DNA from 4 places in the Kitasatospora sp. NPDC033851 genome. Region 1 is predicted to be linked to each of the others. Evidence: riboswitches for the same ligand, from Rfam matches in the RefSeq annotation. Region 1 holds a riboswitch; each other region holds the start of a gene.

The links. A riboswitch is a leader RNA that binds a small molecule or an ion and turns the genes downstream of it on or off. The one in region 1 is predicted to bind cyclic di-AMP.
Region 2: another riboswitch for cyclic di-AMP. It lies ahead of ACZ51D_RS27270 (C40 family peptidase); the one in region 1 lies ahead of ACZ51D_RS32345 (M23 family metallopeptidase).
Region 3: another riboswitch for cyclic di-AMP. It lies ahead of ACZ51D_RS05945 (LysM peptidoglycan-binding domain-containing protein); the one in region 1 lies ahead of ACZ51D_RS32345 (M23 family metallopeptidase).
Region 4: another riboswitch for cyclic di-AMP. It lies ahead of ACZ51D_RS39090 (transglycosylase family protein); the one in region 1 lies ahead of ACZ51D_RS32345 (M23 family metallopeptidase).

Annotation. Positions count from the first base shown of each region.
Region 1 covers NZ_JBVIRL010000021.1:104,973-109,669, reverse strand. Annotated here, with positions in the region: gene ACZ51D_RS32350 (DHA2 family efflux MFS transporter permease subunit) at 1-1,068, opposite strand, end outside; cyclic di-AMP (ydaO/yuaA leader) riboswitch at 1,381-1,561, shown strand; gene ACZ51D_RS32345 (M23 family metallopeptidase) at 1,564-2,556, shown strand; gene ACZ51D_RS32340 (DUF2470 domain-containing protein) at 2,858-3,577, opposite strand; gene ACZ51D_RS32335 (RidA family protein) at 3,700-4,110, opposite strand; gene ACZ51D_RS32330 (IclR family transcriptional regulator) at 4,169-4,697, opposite strand, start outside.
Region 2 covers NZ_JBVIRL010000016.1:55,509-60,205, reverse strand. Annotated here, with positions in the region: gene ACZ51D_RS27275 (C40 family peptidase) at 1-447, opposite strand, end outside; gene ACZ51D_RS27270 (C40 family peptidase) at 674-1,807, opposite strand; cyclic di-AMP (ydaO/yuaA leader) riboswitch at 1,818-1,971, opposite strand; gene ACZ51D_RS27265 (C40 family peptidase) at 2,309-3,346, opposite strand; gene ACZ51D_RS27260 (NYN domain-containing protein) at 3,547-4,697, opposite strand, start outside.
Region 3 covers NZ_JBVIRL010000002.1:620,611-625,307, reverse strand. Annotated here, with positions in the region: gene ACZ51D_RS05950 (cytochrome P450 family protein) at 122-1,528, shown strand; cyclic di-AMP (ydaO/yuaA leader) riboswitch at 1,780-1,947, shown strand; gene ACZ51D_RS05945 (LysM peptidoglycan-binding domain-containing protein) at 1,953-2,858, shown strand; gene eno (phosphopyruvate hydratase) at 3,115-4,401, shown strand; gene ACZ51D_RS05935 (FtsB family cell division protein) at 4,577-4,697, shown strand, end outside.
Region 4 covers NZ_JBVIRL010000037.1:42,361-47,057, forward strand. Annotated here, with positions in the region: gene ACZ51D_RS39080 (LacI family DNA-binding transcriptional regulator) at 1-320, shown strand, start outside; gene ACZ51D_RS39085 (hypothetical protein) at 393-593, opposite strand; gene ACZ51D_RS39090 (transglycosylase family protein) at 815-2,113, opposite strand; cyclic di-AMP (ydaO/yuaA leader) riboswitch at 2,121-2,289, opposite strand; gene ACZ51D_RS39095 (sirohydrochlorin chelatase family protein) at 2,787-3,746, opposite strand; gene ACZ51D_RS39100 (DUF397 domain-containing protein) at 4,304-4,576, shown strand.

The sequences.
Region 1 (4,697 bases):
GCCGATGCGCAGCATCAGCAGCACCCCGGCGGCGCACAGCAGCGGGCCGACGGTGAGCGGGATCCGCGGGCCGATCCGCTTGCCGAGGCGCCCGGCGCGCGCCGACAGCCCCAGCATCAGCACCGTGATCGGCACCAGCGCGAAGCCCGAGACCAGCGGCGAGAACCCGGCGACGATCTGCAGCTGCACCACCAGCAGGAAGAAGACGCCGCTGAACGCCGCGTACACGCAGAGGGTGACCAGGTTCACGGCGGTGAACAGCCGGGAGGAGAACAGGCCGAGCGGCAGCATCGGATCGGGCGCGCGGCGCTCGACGGCCACGAAGGCGACGCCGAGCACCACACCGATCAACCCGCTGACCCAGACCACGGCGGACACGCCCTCCCCGGCGGCGGTCAGCGCGTAGGTGATCGCGCCGAGGGCGAACGCGGCGAGCACCGCGCCGAGCACGTCGAAGCGGCCGGTGGCGCTCTCGTCCCGGCTCTCCGGCACGTACCGCGTGGTGACCGTGATCACGGCGGCCGCGAGCGGCAGGTTCAGCAGGAAGATCCAGCGCCAGCCCGGGCCGTCCACCAGCCAGCCGCCGAGGAAGGGGCCGACCGCGGCCGACACGCCGCCGAGGCCCGACCACAGCCCGACCGCGGCCGAGCGGTCGTCAGGGTCGAAGACGGCTTGGAGCATGGCGAGCGAGCCGGGGGTGAGCAGCGCCCCGCCGATGCCCTGGACGGCGCGGGCGGCGATCAGCACCTGGATGTTCGGCGCGGCGGCGCAGGCCGCGGAGGCGGCGGCGAACCAGACCACGCCGATGAGGAAGACCCGGCGCCTTCCGTACCGGTCGCCGAGCGCGCCGCCGAGCAGGATCAGGCCTGCCAGGGTGAGCAGATAGCCGTTCAGCGTCCACTGAAGGGACGCCAGGGAGGCGCCGAGGTCGGCGCCGATGCGGGGCAGGGCGACGTTCACCACGGTGCCGTCCAGCATCGCCATGCTGGAGCCGAGCACCGTCGCCAGTAGTACCCAGCGACCCTGCGCGGTGCCCAGGCGCAGGGTGCCGGCCTCGGAAGTGGCCACGGCCCGATCCTGCTCCCCGTGAGGCCCGCGTGACAAGGGTCACCGGCGGGTGTGTCGGTGGTGTGCGGTGCGTGAGCGGACGACCGCGCAGTGCCGTCGATGTCGGCGCAGGGTCGTGGATCAGTGGCGCGGGGTGAATGGATCGCGTACGCACCGTGCAGCGGATCATCCGGAGAGTCACCGCACCCCGGGGGATGGTTGCCGATTCAAGAGATCGACATTGCTTCACCCGAACGGATGGGTTTTAGTTCAGCGACCGCCCGGCCAGTCCGGACGGATCCACCGGGTGGAACGCCGAGTCCTGCCGCTTCCCGGTGGTTCGAACTGAACTCTGTACGGCAGGAGCGGGGGACCCACAGGTAAGTCGCCGGACCGGAAGTTCGCGCCTCAGGGCGCGGCGTCCAGGGCCGGCTTGGGGTGAAGCCGCGCATGCGGCCGGGCAACTCCAGCCCGAACCCGACAGCTCACCTCGCAGGCGTCGGAGAGGAAACTTCCATGCCTGCTCAGGCTCGTCGTATCGCCCTGCCCCGCGCCGCCCGCATCGGCATCGCCACCGCCGTCACCGGTGTCTCCTTCGCCCTCCCGCTCGTCACCGCGATGAGCGCCCAGGCCCACACCGCCCTGGTCGCCCCGGCCCCGCAGACCGCCGCCTCCACCACCGCCGTCGACGCCGCGCCGGCTCAGGCCGCGCCGGCCCAGGCCGCTCCGGCCGCCGCGCACGAGAGCTACCGCGTCGTCAGCGGCGACACCCTGTCCAAGATCGCCGACGCCAAGCACGTCGAGGGCGGCTGGCACGCGCTGTACGAGCAGAACCGCTCGGTCGTCGGCGCCAACCCGAACCTGATCTTCCCGGGCCAGCAGTTCGCGATCGCCGGCCACGCTGCCGCGCCGTCCGCGGACGTCGCCCCGGCCAAGCCCGCCAAGCCGGCCGCTCCGGTCACCCAGGCCACTTCGGCCGCCAAGCCGCAGGCCCAGGTCCAGGTCAAGACCGAGGCCGCCAAGCCGGCCGCCCAGGTGCAGACCCAGGTTCAGACCGCCGCTCCGGCCCAGGCCGTGACCGCCGCTCCGGTCGCCGCCGCCTCCGGCTTCGTCGCGCCGCTGGCCCACCCGGTGCTCGGCGAGGCCTACGGCGTGGCCGGCTCGATGTGGGCCTCCGGCCACCACACCGGCCAGGACTTCGTGGCCTCCACCGGCACCCCGCTGCGCGCCGTCGCCAACGGTGTCGTGGTCAAGGCCGGCAACGGCGGCGCCTACGGCAACGAGGTCGAGATCAAGCTCGCCGACGGCCACTACGCCGAGTACGCGCACCTCTCCGTGATCGGTGTGAAGATCGGTCAGACCGTCACCGTCGGCCAGCAGCTCGGCCTCTCCGGCGCCACCGGCAACGTGACCGGCCCGCACCTGCACTTCGAGATCCGCACCGGCCCGGAGTACGGCTCGGACATCGACCCGGTCGCCTACCTGCGCGCGCACGGCGTCGCGCTCTGACCCTGTCGGGGTTTCAGGAACCACCGCTGCTGCGGAGCGAATCGATCCTCCGGGATGGTCATGTCGGGTGACCGCTCGACCGGGTGATCGCCGTGCAGTGGACATGGGCGCGGGACACGCCCAGGCCGGCCCGGCTCGCGGGATTCACTTCCTCGCGAGCCGGGCCGGCCGCTGCCGTTTTCGGGGTCGGCGGTTCGTTTTCGGGGCGGGGTCGGGGCGGGGTCGGGGTGGCGTTCGCGGTGCGCCGGTGGTGGTCCGGGCGGTACGTGAGGAGGACGCGGCCGGGCGGTGAGCCGGCGACTCAGCTGCGGTGGGCCGGCTGACCGTACCGGGCGGCGGCCAGCAGGTCGTGCATCCGGTGGCCCAAGTCCTCGGTGTCGCGGGCCGGTTCGGGGAAGACCAGGCGGACGTCGCGGTGGCCGTCGGGGTGGTCCAGGCGCAGCACCAGGCCGTGGCGGTCCAGGGCGAGCGGGCGGACGTCCGGGTTCCGGGCGAGCAGCACCGGGTCGAGCAGGCGGGTGAGGACCTCGAGTGCGTCGGCGTGGTCGTCGGCGAAGTGGGTGAGCATTGCGGCCTCGTGGCGGGCCATCGGGTCGGGGGCGGCGAGGGCGAGGTCGGCGGCGGTGACCGCGCCGGTGCCGTACGGGGTGGCGAGGACGGCGTGGGCGACGTCCACCCGCAGGTGGGCGCTGAGGCCGTCGTCGGCGAGGTGGGCCAGGTGCAGCCGGCCGGCCAGGGTGAGGCGGGCGCGGACGCGGTCGCGGACGGCGACGGGGGCGACGTCGGTGACATCGAGGATGACGGCGAGGCCCTCGGCGGCGTGGGCCGCGGCCACGGTGAGCGGCGTGTCCAGCGGGGCGCGCAGCCGCAGGCGGGAGCCGTGGGCGGAGACCGGGCCGTCCAGGTCGTGCTGCTCGCCCAGGGTGCGGACGGCGAGCGAGGAGGTCGTGCTGAGCAGGCTGTGGATCCGTTCGGCGGTGGTGGGCTCGGGCACCTCGGTGTCGCCGGTTGGCAGGCTCATGGACGGACCTCCAGATAGTTAGGTGAGCCTAACCTAATGTTGCTGGCGAAGTGTGGCAAGCAGGCCTCGGGGAACGCCGAGGGCCCGGACGTGCCGTCCGGGCCCTCGGGTCGGCCGGATCGTCAGGCGACGACGGCCTGGGCGTCGATCTCGACCAGCATCGGCTCCTGCGGCAGCTCGACGAAGACGGTGGTGCGGCAGGGCTTCACGCCGCCGGGCTTGACGTTCTCCTCGATGAACTCGGCGTAGACCTCGTTCATCAATGGGAAGTCCGCGCGCTTGGTGAGGTAGACGCGGAACATCACCACGTCCTCGATGGTGGCGCCACCGGCCTCGACGATGGCCTTGACGTTCTCCAGGGTGCGCCGCGTCTGTGCCTTCACGTCGCCGCGGTGGAGGTACTCGCCGGTCGCGGGATCCTGCGGGCCCTGGCCGGAGACCTGCAGGATCGGGCCCTTGCGGACGCCCTGGGAGAACATCCAGGCGGGGGCGGGGGCCCCGTCGGTGCGGATCTCGATCTTGTCGGAGGACATGGGGGTTCCTTGCTCCTTGGAGTTCTCGGCGGCTGTTTCGGGCTGTCTTGATGATCCGTCAACTGTGGCCGGGGAGGCCGCAGTCGGCCGACACCGCGCGGGCGGTGGCGACCAGCTGCGGGAGGAGGTCCAGCACCTGCTCGTACGGGAGGACGACGTCCGGGACGGAGATGGAGGCGGCGGCGACGACCCGCCCGCTGGCGTCCCGGACGGGTGCGGCCACGCAGTTGATGAAGGCCTCGTGCTCGGCGTGGTCCTGCGCCCAGCCCTGGGCGGCGACCTTCTCCAGCTCGGCGAGCAGCGCCCCGGGCGTGGTGAGGGTGCGTTCGGTGTGCGGGGCGAAGTCGATCCCGGCCACCACCCGGCGCCGCTCGGGCAGCGGCAGGTCGGCCAGCAGCACCTTGGAGACGGCGGCGCTGTGCAGGGCGGCGCGCAGGCCGATCCGGGAGTACATCCGCACCGGATGGCGGGAGTCGAACTTGTCGATGTAGACCACCTCGCCGCCCTCGTACGCGGCCAGGTGCACGGTCTGGCCGGTGGCGGCGTTCAGCTCGGCCAGGTGCGGGGCGGCGATCCGGCGAATGCCG
Region 2 (4,697 bases), on a different contig from region 1:
CAGCTCGTGCAGCGTCTCCTGCTGCCGCTGCGTCGCCTGGCCCATGGTTCGGGCGCGGGCGAGGTAGTCCTCCGGGTCGGGGGACAGCATCAGCCGGGCGGTCTGGGTCATCCCGCCGCCGCGGTACTCGGCCCCGGCCACGGTCGCCAGGTCGCCGCGCAGCTCGTTGAGCTGGTCCTGGGCGACGGCGATCTCGCCCTGCAGGATCGTGGTCTCCCCCTGGAGCCGCCGCTGGGCCTCCTGGGCCGCGTTGTACCTCTCCGAAGCCTGCTCGGCCTCGTCGTAGAGCTGCTCGACCTGTGTCTTGACGTCCTTGCGGTCGGCCGGGTCCGGGCTGCCGGGGGCGGCGTGGGCGCTGCCGCCGGTCGCCATGCCGAGCGCGGTGGTGGCCGCCGCCGTCAGCACCAGCGCACGGACGAGCAGTTGGGAACGGCGGTGCACGGGCATGGTGGCAGCGGCTCCAATCCTGCGGCGCGGCCCCGCCGCCGCCCCACTGCGGGCGGTCGTCGAGCGGGAGTCCGGTGGCAGACGTTAGCGAGTCCGGGCAAGCGAGTCCAAACCCCTCCGGACCCGAATATTTGACCCGTAATCGGACATCAGCCCGAGCCGCCGAAAAAGCCGCAGGCCCGGCCTTCCGTGGAGGAAGACCGGGCCTGGAAGCGCCGAGTACGGATCAGACCCGCACGATGCTGGTCAGCGGCATGTTGGTGACGGCCTCGTAGCGGACCGAGGCACCCGGCTTGGGCGCGTGCAGCACCTGGCCGTTGCCGGCGTAGATGCCGACGTGGTGGGCGTCCCCGAAGAAGATCAGCAGGTCGCCGGGCTGGGCCTGGGACAGGTCGCTGCCGATCCGGGTGCCGGCGTGCGCCTGCTCCTGCGAGGTGCGCGGCAGCGAGACGCCGACCTGGTTGAACGCCCAGACCATCAGGCCGGAGCAGTCGAAGGAGGACGCGCCGGTGGCGCCCCACACGTACGGGCTGCCGACCTTGGAGGCGGCGGCGGAGAGCGCGGCTGCACCGCGCGAGCTGCCGGGGGCGACCGGCTTGGCGACCGGCGAGGCCGGGGCCGGGGCCGAGCCCGCGGAGAGGTCGGTGCGGCTGTTGTCGCGGGAGGCGCGGTCGGCGGCCTGCTGGGCCTTCACCGCGGCGTCGGCCTGGGCCTTGGCGTCGGCGGCGGCCTTCTCCTCGGCCGCGCGCAGCGCCTGGCGCTCCTGCTCGGTCAGGGTGTTGAGCAGGTCCTGGGCGGCCTTCAGCTTGTTCTGGACCTCGTCCTTGGAGGCCTTCAGCTGCTGGGTGGTCGACTCCAGCTCGGCGAGCTTGCCCTGGGCCTCGGTGCGGTCCTGGTCGAGCTTGCGCTGCTGCTCCTGGAGCACCTTCAGCTGGTTCTTCTGGGTGTCGCCGGCCTGGTTCAGCGCACCGGCCTGGTTGAGGAAGCTGTCCGGGCTGGACGAGAACATCAGCTGCACGGTCGGGGATATGCCGCCGTTGCGGTACTGCTCCCCGGCGATCTCGGCCAGGCCGCCCTGCAGGTCGGTCACCTGGTCCTGCTGACGGGCCACCTGGTCCTGCAGGCCGGAGACCTGCTTCTCCAGCGTCTGCTGCTTCTCCTGGGCGGCGTTGTACTGCTCGGTCGCCACCTCGGCCTGCTCGTTGAGCTGGTCGACCTGCTCCTTGACCTGGTCCTTGGTCGGCTGCGGGTCGGCGTGGGCGCCGGACTGCGCGGAGAGGGCGACGGCTGCGGCGGCGACACCGGTCAGGATCGAGACACGGGCGCGGCCGGCTGGCTTGGGACGACGATGGGACGCCACGAAGGCGGGCTCCTTCTTCCTACGTCCGCCTACCGGGTGAGCTGACGGGTTCGGGCCGGAAGCATGCCCTACGACGCCTCACGGCCGTTCCAGCGGCCGACCTGGCGCCGATTCACCCCGGAGGAACGTGGTTCCCCGGCTCCGCTGCGCAGCACCCCCGACTACTGGGCTCCCCTGTCGGGCAGTCGCTTCGACCTGCCCCGCTGCCTCGCGAACTCGACGGTAGCCACCGCCGCCACCCCGGCTGGGTGATCGACACTGCGATGGCTCGGTGCATGACCCTAGTAACTGAACCGTGATCGGTTCAAATCCTTGTCAGAAAAAAGACGGAAGATTACCCAAGTTCTTTTGTGAAAATGACCGATGGTAACCGCCGCCCCACGCAAGGCTGATCAGGTCTCACCCGATGCTCGCGAAACGGTCGAAAACCCGAACGCCACCCCCGATCGGGGGTGGCGCGGATCACAGGGCTCGGGCGAACCCCTTCGGCGTGTCGGGCCGTCAGACCCGGCGGATGGTGTTGATCGGCATCGCGTCGGCCTTCATCACCTTCACCACGTCACCGGTGTGCGGCGCGTGGACCACCATGCCGTTGCCGATGTACATCGCGACGTGGTGCATGTCGGGGCCGTAGATGACCAGGTCGCCCGGCTGAGCCGCCGCCAGTCCGGGCACCGCGGTGCCGTAGTGGCCCTGCTCCTGCGAGGTGCGCGGCAGCGAGACGCCGGCCTGGCCGTACGACCAGACCATCAGGCCCGAGCAGTCGAAGGTGCTCGACCCGGTGGCGCCCCACACGTACGGCGAGCCCTGCTTGCTCATCGCCTTGGCGAGGGCCACGGCCGCGTAGCCACTGGCCGGCGGCAGGCTGCTCAGGTCGACCCGGTCGCTGCCGCGCGAGGCCCGGTCGTCCTGCGCCTGCTGGGCCTTCAGCGCGGTGCGCTCGGCGGCGCTCAGCGAGTTCATCAGGTCCTGGGCGGCCTTCAGCTTGGTGTTGACGTCCGCCTTGGCCTGGTTCAGGTCCTTGGTGGTGGTGTCGAGCGAGGCCAGCACGGCGGCCGCCTCGGTCTTCTCCTGGTCCAGCCGCCGCTGCTGGTCCAGCAGCCCCTTGAGCGCCTCCGCCTGGGTGGTGCTGGCCTGCTGGACGGTGGAGGCCTTCTCCAGGTAGCCGGACGGGTCGGAGGAGAGCATCAGCTGGACGGACGGGTCGATGCCGCCGGTGCGGTACTGCTCGCCCGCCACCTCGGCCAGGCCGGCCTGCAGCTGGGTCATCTGCTCCTGGCCGCGGGCCACCTGGTCCTGCAGCTGGTCGGCCTGCTTGCGCAGCTGCGTGGCCCGCTCCGTGGCGCCGTTGTACTTCTCTGCCGCCTGCTCCTGCTCTTGCTGGAGTTGGTCGATCTGCGCCTTGACGTCCGTTTTGTTCGGCTGCGGCGCGGCGTGCGCGGCTACCTGGGCGGAGAGTGCGACCGCGGTCGCAGCGGCCGCGGTGAGCACGGAGACCCGCGCGCGGCTCGGCTGCTTGGGACGGCGGTGGGAGGCCAAGGGACCGGCTCCTTCTTCCAACGGACTCACCCGATTGGATGAGATTCCGGAAAATAGGTTTGACGCCAGACCCTAGTGCGGATCTATCCGCTTTGCCACTCCCCCGAAGGCGTGAACTCTGTTTCCCACACCGACTTCACCGGACCCGCACACCACCACGGACCCAAGGCTGACCAGGAGTCATCCTACGCGGCCCGCGCTCAGGGCCGGGCCAGCCGGTTCAGCAGCAGCACCGAGGCGACCGGGCGCGCGCCCGCCTTCCGCACGCCCTCCGCGACCTCCCGGTCGGCGGAGACCACCACCACCGGACGGCCCTGCGGCTCGGCCCGCACCAGACGGCGAATCAGCTCGTCCGCGGTCTCCCCGGTCCGGCTGAACCGTACCCGGACCCCGCGCGGCGGTGCCATGATCACCGGAACGTCCAGGTCCTGCCCGTCGAACACACAGGTGACCTCCGCCTGGGTGCGCTGGGCCAGCATCGCCAGCCCGCCCAGCAACCGGATCCGCTGCTGCTCCAGCGGCAGCGTCGGATAGCCGGTCTTGGTCACGTTGTAGCCGTCCACCACCAGGTGCACCTGCGGGATCGCCAGCAGCTGGTCCAGCAGCGCCGGGTCGTCCTCGGCCAGCCCGCGCCGCGCCACGTCGTGCGGCGAGGCCGCCCCCGGCACCACCGCCTCCACCAGGTCCGCCGGGCGGATCTGGGAGACCGGCAGCGCCAGCTCCCGCTGCAGCCCCTGGGCCGACTGCAGCACGGTGTCCAGCAGCAGCCGCAGCCGCATGTCCTCGACGCTGCGCCCCTCGCGAGCCGACCGGCGGCCCTGCTCGGCGGCGTTCTCCAGCTCGGAGACCCGGTGCTTGAGCCGCCGCGCCTCGGTCTCGGCCGCACTGCGCTCGGCCGCGCCCTGCGCCTTCGCGGCCTCCAGCTCCCCGGCCAGGCGGCGCGCCTCGGCCTGCGCCCGGCGGGTGTCACTCTCCAGCGACCGCACCTTCTTGCGCAGCGACTCGGCCTCCCGCCGGACGCCCTCGAACTCCGCGCGCTGCCGCTCCAGGTCCGCCCGTGCGGCGGCCCGCACCTCGGCCAGCTCGGCCTGCAGCTTCTCCGCGAGCCGGGCCGCCTCCGCGGCCGCGTCCTCGGCGCCTGCCCGCTCGACCTCCTCGCCGACCTCGGCGACCAGCCGGCTCCAGCCCGCCGAACGCACCAGGTAGGCGGCGGCGGCGACGTCCATCGGATCGGCGGCGCCCGGGACACTGCCCGACTCCAGCGCCCTCACCAGGTCCGGCTGCCCCAGCCGCAGCCGCTCCGCTATCCGCACCCGGAACGCCGGCTCCGCCTCCAGCGCGGCCGCCAGCG
Region 3 (4,697 bases), on a different contig from region 1:
CTGTCCACGGACCGTCCACGGGTCGTCCACGGAGCGTTGGCGCGCCCGTCGCACGCCGTTGACGCGGGGGTCGCGAGCCGTTGAGGAAGGGGGGCGCGCACCCACCGGATACGGTCGACCCATGCCAGCTCAGCCCGACTCCGCCCGGCCCGCCGCCGCGCCGTCCGACGACCCCGCCCAGCCCGCCGCCGCGCAGCCGGCCGCCGCGCCGTCCGACGATCCCGAGCAGCCCGACGCCGCCGCTCCGCAGCTGTTCACCTGGGAGTTCGCCACCGATCCGTACCCCGCCTACGCCTGGCTGCGCGAGCACGCCCCGGTGCACCGCACCAAGCTGCCGAGCGGTGTCGAGGCCTGGCTGGTGACCAGGTATGCGGACGCCCGGCAGGCGCTCGCGGACAGCCGGCTGTCGAAGAACCCGGCGCACCACAGTGAGCAGGCGCACCGCACCGGCCGGGTGGGCATCCCGGGGGAGCGGCAGGCGGACCTGATGACGCACCTGCTGAACATCGACCCGCCGGACCACACGCGGCTGCGCCGACTGGTGTCGAAGGCGTTCACCCCGCGCCGGGTGGCCGAGTTCGAGCCGCGGGTGCAGCAGCTCACGGACCGGCTGATCGACGGCTTCGCGCAGCGCGGTTCGGCGGACCTCATCCACGAGTTCGCCTTCCCGCTCCCCATCTACGCGATCTGCGACCTGCTGGGCGTGCCGGCCGAGGACCAGGACGACTTCCGCGACTGGGCCGGCATGATGATCCGCCACGGCGGCGGCCAACGCGGCGGCGTGGGGCGAGCGGTGAAGCGGATGCGGGCGTACCTGCTGGAGCTGATCCACCGCAAGCGGGCGGACCTCGGGGACGACCTGATCTCGGGTCTGATCCGGGCGAGCGACCACGGCGAGCACCTGACCGAGAACGAGGCCGCGGCAATGGCCTTCATCCTCCTCTTCGCCGGTTTCGAGACGACCGTGAACCTCATCGGCAACGGGATGTACGCGCTGCTGCGCAATCCGGGGCAGCGCCGGTCGCTGCAGGAGTCGGTGGCGCGCGGGGAGCACGCGCTGCTGGAGACGGGGATCGAGGAACTCCTGCGCTACGACGGGCCGGTGGAGATGGCGACCTGGCGGTTCGCGACGCGGCCGCTGACCATCGGCGGGGTGGACATCCCGGTCGGTGACCCGGTGCTGGTGGTGCTGGCCGCCGCGGACCGCGATCCGGCCCGGTTCGCGGACGAGAACACCCTGGACCTGGCCCGGACTGACAATCCCCACCTGGGGTTCGGGCACGGCATCCACTACTGCATCGGCGCCCCGCTGGCCCGCCTGGAAGGGCGTGCCGCCCTGGCCACACTGCTTTCCCGGCTGCCCGATCTGCGGCTCGCGGAAAGCCCGGAGAATCTGCGCTGGCGCGGCGGTCTGATCATGCGTGGACTGCGGGAACTTCCGGTCGAATTCAGTCCGGAGAGTCGCTCCCCGCATACGCCCCTGCATACGCCTCCGCATACGCCCCCGACACCCCTTATGCGCCCCTGACAAACTGACACAAGATGACGAAACGCCGGGCGACACGCTGACGGAACGTCGCCCGGGGTCTTCCGGTTCAGGTGTGAACGCCCATCAATCCGGACATAGCGGCGCCGTTGGTAGGCGATCGGGCACGCGCCGTAATTTCTGTGTGATATCGGTGATATGAGCTTGTGATTGGTCTGAGGATCTGTCTACTCTCCCTGGAGTTCGCAGCTGCGGACCTCGTGCGCGGAACGCCGAATCCTGCCCGCCGCGTCACGGGAAACCGACCAGAACCCTGGGCAGGGGCGGGGGAACCAGGTTTGTTGCCGTTTCCCACGGCTTGGGGTGAAGCCGCCTGAGCGGAATCGTTTCCGCGTACGGCGGCCGGGCCACCTCCCGGTCCGAACCCGACAGCTCACCTCGCAGGCGTGCGGAGAGGGACCTCTTCATGCTGTTCGTTGGAACCGGTCGTCACCGCCGTCGTACCCAGACCGAGAAGGCCATTGCCGTCGCCGGTGTGGCCGGCGTCGGACTCGCGATGCCGCTCCTCACCGCCACCGGCGCCTCCGCCGCACCGGCCTCCGCCTGGGACTCCGTCGCCCAGTGCGAGAGCGGCGGCAACTGGAGCATCAACACCGGCAACGGCTTCTACGGCGGCCTGCAGTTCACCTCCGGCACCTGGAAGGCGTACGGCGGCACCGCGTACGCGCCGCAGGCCAACCAGGCCAGCCGGGCGCAGCAGATCTCGGTCGCCGAGAAGGTGCTCGCCTCGCAGGGCCCGGGCGCCTGGCCGGTCTGCTCGAAGAAGGCGGGCCTGAGCAAGGGCGGTGCCCCGGCCGCGGTCGACACCTCCTCGGACGCCAAGCCGCAGTCCGCCCCCGCGCAGCAGGCCCAGAAGCCCGCCGCCAAGCCGGCTCAGAACCCGGCCGCCCAGAAGCCCGCCGCGCAGAAGCCTGCCCAGAAGCCGGTGCAGCAGGCCGCCCCGCAGCAGCAGGCGCAGCCGCAGGCCCACGGCCTCTCCGGCCAGGGCGGTTGGGACGCGGACGCGAAGGTGTACTGGTACCAGAACAACGGCGCCTGGTACTGGACCAGCCACCAGAGCGTCTACCAGCAGTACGCGGGCCACGCCGCCGCGCAGCAGTACGCCCCGCAGGCCGCGCAGCAGCAGTACGCGCCGCAGGCCGCTCCGGCGTCCGGCCACGACTACACCGTCCGCGACGGTGACACCCTGTCGACCATCGCCGCCGCGCAGGGCGTGTCCGGCGGCTGGCACGCGCTGTACGAGCAGAACCACGGGACCGTCGGCGGCGACCCGAACCTGATCCTGCCCGGCCAGGTGCTGCACCTCGGCTGAGCCGACGCGTGAAGGCCGACGCGCGAAGGGGGTTGGGCCCGCCGGCCCCCTTCGTCCGCATTCGCCCGCTTCAGTGGGACAAGCTGGGACAAGCAGGTGAACTACTGGTGGGTAGCGGGGCCACACGCTGAGACGAGACCGAGGCGGACGTGGCCCCGGGAGCCTGGGCGGCTAGGCTCTGGTCCGTAACGACTCCGCAATCGTCCTGCTGACAGCACCACCGTCAGCCGGACCTGCTTCCGCAAGGAGATGCCTCGTGCCGTCCATCGATGTCGTCGTAGCCCGTGAGATCCTCGACTCGCGCGGCAACCCCACGGTCGAGGTCGAGGTCGGCCTCGACGACGGCAGCACGGGTCGTGCCGCTGTCCCGTCGGGTGCCTCCACCGGCGCCTTCGAGGCGCTGGAGCTGCGCGACGGTGACAAGAACCGCTACTTCGGCAAGGGCGTGGAGAAGGCCGTCCTGGCCGTCATCGAGCAGATCGGCCCGGAGCTGGTCGGCTACGACGCCACCGAGCAGCGCCTGATCGACCAGGCCATGCTGGACCTGGACGCCACCCCGGACAAGTCCTCGCTCGGCGCCAACGCCATCCTGGGCGTCTCGCTGGCCGTCGCGCACGCCGCCTCCGAGGCCAGCGACCTGCCGCTGTTCCGCTACCTGGGCGGCCCGAACGCGCACGTCCTGCCGGTCCCGATGATGAACATCCTCAACGGCGGCTCGCACGCGGACTCCAACGTCGACATCCAGGAGTTCATGATCGCGCCGATCGGCGCGGAGTCCTTCTCCGAGGCCGTCCGCTGGGGCGTCGAGGTCTACCACACCCTCAAGGGCGTGCTGAAGGAGCGTGGCCTGTCCACCGGCCTCGGCGACGAGGGCGGCTTCGCGCCGAACCTGGACAGCAACCGCGAGGCCCTGGACCTGATCACCGAGGCCATCCAGAAGGCCGGCTACGTGCCCGGCCGTGACGTCGCGCTGGCCCTGGACGTCGCCGCCTCCGAGTTCTACGAGGACGGCGCCTACCAGTTCGAGGGCAAGGCGCTCACCTCCACCGAGCTCATCGAGTACTACGCCGACCTGGTCGCGTCGTACCCGCTGGTCTCCATCGAGGACCCGCTGGACGAGTCGGACTGGGACGGCTGGAAGGCCATGACCGTCAAGCTGGGCGACAAGGTCCAGCTGGTCGGCGACGACCTGTTCGTCACCAACCCGGCCCGCCTGGCCAGGGGCATCGAGACCGGCACCGCCAACGCGCTGCTGGTGAAGGTGAACCAGATCGGCTCGCTGACCGAGACCCTGGACGCCGTCGAGCTGGCCCAGCGCAACGGCTACCGCTGCATGATGTCGCACCGCTCCGGCGAGACCGAGGACGTCACCATCGCCGACCTGGCCGTCGCCACCAACTGCGGTCAGATCAAGACCGGTGCCCCGGCCCGCTCCGAGCGCGTCGCCAAGTACAACCAGCTGCTGCGCATCGAGGAGATCCTCGACGACGCCGCCGAGTACGCCGGCCGCGGCGCCTTCCCGCGCTTCCGGTCCGCGGAGTAACAAACACAGTCGCTCCGCGGAGTGACGAGCGCAGTCGCTCCGCACACCAGTGAGCACGAGGGCTGCTGAGCGCCAGCCTGACCGGTGCCCCGCCTTTCACCCCGTAGGGTGGACGGCGGGGCACCGTCGCGACCAGGAGGGGATACGGGAGATGGCAGGCTGGAGGATCCCGGGCTTGGCGGCCCGGCCTCGGTTCACGAGCCGGGCGACCGTCCTCGTCCTGGTGCTCTGCTCGCTGGTGGCGATCCTCGCCTACCCGACGCGGCAGTTCATCTCCCAGCGCGCCGAGATCTCCG
Region 4 (4,697 bases), on a different contig from region 1:
CAGCCGGCGCGCTGCTCGACAAGGGCTGCACGGCGATCGTCTGCGGGAGCGACATGATGGCGCTCGGGGCGATCCGGGCGGTGCGCCAGCGCGGGCTGTCGGTGCCGCAGGACGTGTCGGTGGTCGGCTTCGACGACTCGCCGCTGATCGCCTTCACCGAGCCGCCGTTGACCACGATCCGCCAGCCGGTCGAGGCGATGGCCACGGCGGCGGTGGACGCGCTGCTGGAGGAGGTCGGCGGAAACGCGGCCCAGCGCGGCGAGTTCATGTTCCAGCCGGAGCTGGTGATGCGCGGGTCCACCGGGGCCTGCGCGCGCTGAGCGTCGGCCGTAGGGGCAAGGGAAGGGCCCCGGAGGGCAGTTGCTCTCCGGGGCCCTTCGGCGTGCGCCGGGTCAGCCCTCCTGGGCGGTGGGACGGTCGGCGGTGAGGCGTCGGCCGTCGGCCGCGTCGCCGGTACGGGTCTCGGTGCGGCGGCCGCGGGCCAGGTAGTCGCGCAGGACCAGTTCGACGGCGTCCTGCGGGTTCGTGGTACCGGAGAGCATCATCGCGTCGATCGCGAGGTTCGCGTCGATGGTGACGGTGACCTGGGCCATGTGACTCCTCCTCGGGTGCGGAGCAGCAGCTTGCCCGTTGGGGCGGGGTTTCACCACGGGGATACGCCGGAACCCCCGGGGAGGAGCGACCAGACTCTCCCCGGGGGTGGCGGGTGGTCAGCGTTCGGAGGACGACTGACAGCTGACAGATGTTGAAATCTGTTATCTGTTATCTGTTGTCCGTCAGTCGAAATCCGTCGGCTGTCAGCCGTTCGCCGTGCTCAGACCCGGCCGGCGAAGTCCGGGGCCCAGTTGGCGACGGTCTGCTCGCGCACGCCCGAGCTCGGGTTGGCGGCCTCGACGTACTTGCCGCCGCCGACGTAGATCGCGACGTGGTAGACGCCCGAGTCCTGGCCGTTGTTGGACCAGAACAGCAGGTCGCCCGGCTGCAGGCTGTCCAGCGAGACGTGGGTGCTGGCGGCGGCCTGGTCGGCGGCGACGCGCGGGACGGAGATGCCCGCGGCGCGCAGCGCGGCCTGGGTCAGGCCGGAGCAGTCCCAGCCGCCGTTGCCGGTGCCGCCGTAGACGTAGGCCTGGCCGACCTTGGACTCGGCGAAGGCGACCGCGGCGGCCATGCTGCCGGTGGCGGCCTGGGCCGGGGCCTGGGTCTGCGCCTGGGCGGCCGGCTTGGCGGCCGGGGTCTGGGTCTGGGCCGCCGGCTTGGCGTTCACGGCACCGCCGTTCGCGGACTGACCGGACTTCTGCGAGCGGTTGAACCAGGTGAAGTCCGAGCCGGACTTGTCCGAGGAGGCGGACTGGTCGGTGGAGGCCGACTGCTGGGCCTGGCCGCCGTCGCCGAAGGACAGGTGCTGGCCCGGGTAGATGGTGTTCGGACCGTCGGTCAGGGTGCCGCGGTTGAGGTCGTACAGCCGCTGCCAGCCGCCCTGGACGTTGTGCTTGTCGGCGATCGAGGACAGCCAGTCGCCCTCGACCACGGTGTAGTCGCCGCTCTGGGCCTGCTGCTGGTGCTTCTGCGTCCAGTTGCCGGTGGCGGAGTCGGTGGCGGCCTGGGCAGCGTCCTGGGCGGGCGCGGCCGGCTTGGCGGCCGGGGCCTGGGTCTGCGCCGGCTTGGCGGCGGGCTTGGCGACCGGGGCGGCGGGCGCGGCGGGCTTGGCGGCGGTCGAGGTGTCGACGGACGCCGGGGCGCCACCCTTGGTGAGGCCGGCCTGGACCGAGCACACCGGCCAGGCGCCGGGGCCCTGCGAGGCGAGGACCTTCTCGGCGACGGCGATCTGCTGGTCCTTGGTGGCCAGGTCGGCGCGCGCGGCGTAGGCGGTGCCGCCGAAGGCGGACCAGGTGCTCTGGGTGAACTGGAGGCCGCCGTAGAAGCCGTTGCCGGTGTTGATGCTCCAGTTGCCGGTGCTCTCGCACTGGGCGACCTTGTCCCAGGTGGCGACGGAGGCCGCGGAGGCGGTGCCGGAGACGAGGCACGGGACGGTGAGGCCGACGCCCGCGACGCCGATGGCGGCGATCACGCGGCGGGTGCGGCTGGACAGACGGGTGCCGTTGGTGGGCAGCATGAAGACGCGGTCCTCTCCCACGCCTGCGAGGTGAGCTGTCGGATTCGGGCTGGAGTTGCCCGGCCGCGCGTGAGCGCGGCTTCACCCCTAGCCCTGGACGTTCCGGGGAACGGTCCGGGGCGACTTACCTGTGGGTCCCCCGCTCCTGCCGTGGTGCGTTTTCGCGCTTCCAGGACATCCGACGGCAGGACTCGGCGTTGCGGATGAACTGGGTCCGTGTGGCCACGAACGGGGAGCACGTTAAGCAGACTTAAGTTCAAACTGCAAATAGCTGTGACGCGCATCACGGTTTAGTGGGAACTGCCAAAATGTCAGGTAATCATGATCGTAAATGATCGTTTTTCGGCAATGCTGTTGCGGATGCCCACAACTGTCTTCGCCTCAGGAGTGACGTGACGGTGTGTTGAAGCGCGAAGCGGCGCGCCGTCCGAGCCAGGGGGGTGGCCGCGATTCGAGCGCCGGAGAGTGCGCTCACCATTTCCTAGCAAATGGCGCCAGAACGGACATTCCCTTCATTGCTCGCTTAACTCCTGTAACTCCCGTACGGCACAGGAAAGCAGCAGGAGGGGCAGCAGGAGAGGCAACAGGAGGGGCAACGAGAGAGGCAAAGCGAAGGGCCCGGAACGCAAGCCGTTCCGGGCCCTGTGTGCGCGCCGACCGGCGCGTGGTGTCCTTACTGTCCGGCAGGCGCCTCGGCGGCCGCGTGAGCGCGCCGGGCGCCCTCCACGACCCCCTCGGCCTCGGCGGCGGCCGCCGCCTCCGCCTCGGCCTGCGCCAGCTCCTCCGGGGACGGCGTGGGCAGCGCGGCCAGGTAGGTGGAGGCGATCAGCTGGCCGACGGTCGGGTACGCGCCCAGCGGCGCCGCCGACGGGCAGCCGGTCTCCTCGGCGGCCGTGGCGAGCAGCTCGGAGTCGGCCTCCGGCCCGATCACCAGCGGGGCCAGCGCCGGGCGCTGCGAGCCGGACTCCTTGAGGTGGTTGACGGCCGCGGCCACCGAGCCGGGCACGTCGAGCGCGGCGGCGACGACCGGGACGGCCAGTCGGGCGGCCAGCAGTACGCCGGTGATGCCGGCTGCGGCGGCGGCGTCCTCGCCGCCGACGGTGGTCAGGACCACGCCGTCCGCGGCGGTCGCGATGGCGAACAGCCGGGCCCGGTCGGCGCGGGCCAGCCCCGCCTCGGAGAGTCGCACGTGCACGGCCTCGGCGAGCAGCGGGTGCGGGCCCAGCGCGTCGGTGACCGGCGCGCCGTACTCGGCGGCGAGCGCGTGGAGTTCGGCCAGGAAACCGTGCGGACCGGGCACCAGCGGCACCAGGACGGGCGTCGGCAGCCCGGCCTCGGCGGCCATGGCCAGGAGCTCGGCGACGGTGCGGTCCTCGCCGCCGGCGCCCTCGGCGTAGTCGCCGGGGAGGTAGCCGACCGCGGCCTGGACGCCGTTCTGCTCGCTGCGGACGATGGAGAGCAGCTCCTCGACGACCGAGCGGGACTCGGGCCCGGCGGTCGCGGGCACGGCGAGCACCAGGGCCGGCGCGTTGGCCGGGATCGCGGGGCGCTCGGGACGACGGTGGCGCCCCCGCGCACGGGAGCCTGGAGTGCGGACGGGCAGTGGCGCGCCCGGAATGGCTGCGGTGCTCATGCCGGAGATCGTAGGACATCGGCCCGTCCGGCCTGCAGTCGGCTGCCGTACGGGTTTGGCGCGGTCGCGGTGCGGACCCGGTGTGTCCGCCGTGCCGGTCCGGGTGGTTTGCCCACAATCCGGACATTCCTCACCCAACCCCCGTGCGAGCACGGGCCATTGCTTTGACGTGCCCCACGTGGTGCGGCGTTGCGACTGTGGTGCGTGAGATGTCTCACAGTCCGGAGGTCGTCTGACGGAGGGTCACGGCGGCGCGACTCCCGGCATTCGAAGATCAACATTCAGCGGGGAGCCGCTCACGGCGGGTTATCGCGGCTCCGGTGATTCAGTCGACTATGTCCGTTTACGTACCGTCAGGGGAGACCCCGTGAAGAGTTCGGGGCCGCGGGTAAAAGGCCTCGTGCACCTGCAACGTCCCGTGCTGATGCACGTGCACTGCAGCTATCATCGCGTCAAGTGAGGCGTTGTGCCGGGCCGGTACGGGGCCGGTCCGTTCGTTCGGCGGTGCCGGGGGCGCCGCGCTGGACGACAACTCCGGAGCTCTTCGGGAGATTTCTATGCACGACTCGCACGACTCGCAGGACACGCACGGCTCGTACGACACCCACAACGGGATGGCCGCGGCCGATCTCACGGGGGTGGTCTGGCAGAAGAGCCGGCACAGCAACTCCCAGGGCAACTGCGTCGAGTTCGCGGCCCTGCCGGGCGGTGATGTGGCGATGCGCAACTCGCGCTTCCCGGACGGTCCGGCGCTCATCTACACCCGGGCCGAGATCGCCGCCCTGCTGTTGGGGGCCAAGGACGGGGAGTTCGACCACCTGGCGGTCTGACCGGCTGCCGTGCTTCACCATCGGGGGGCCGTCGTGGGTGCCGACACCACGACGGCCTTTGACTTTCCTGCCGTCTTCTCCGCTGTTGCCTTCCCGGCCACCGGCCGGGGCGAACCGCCGA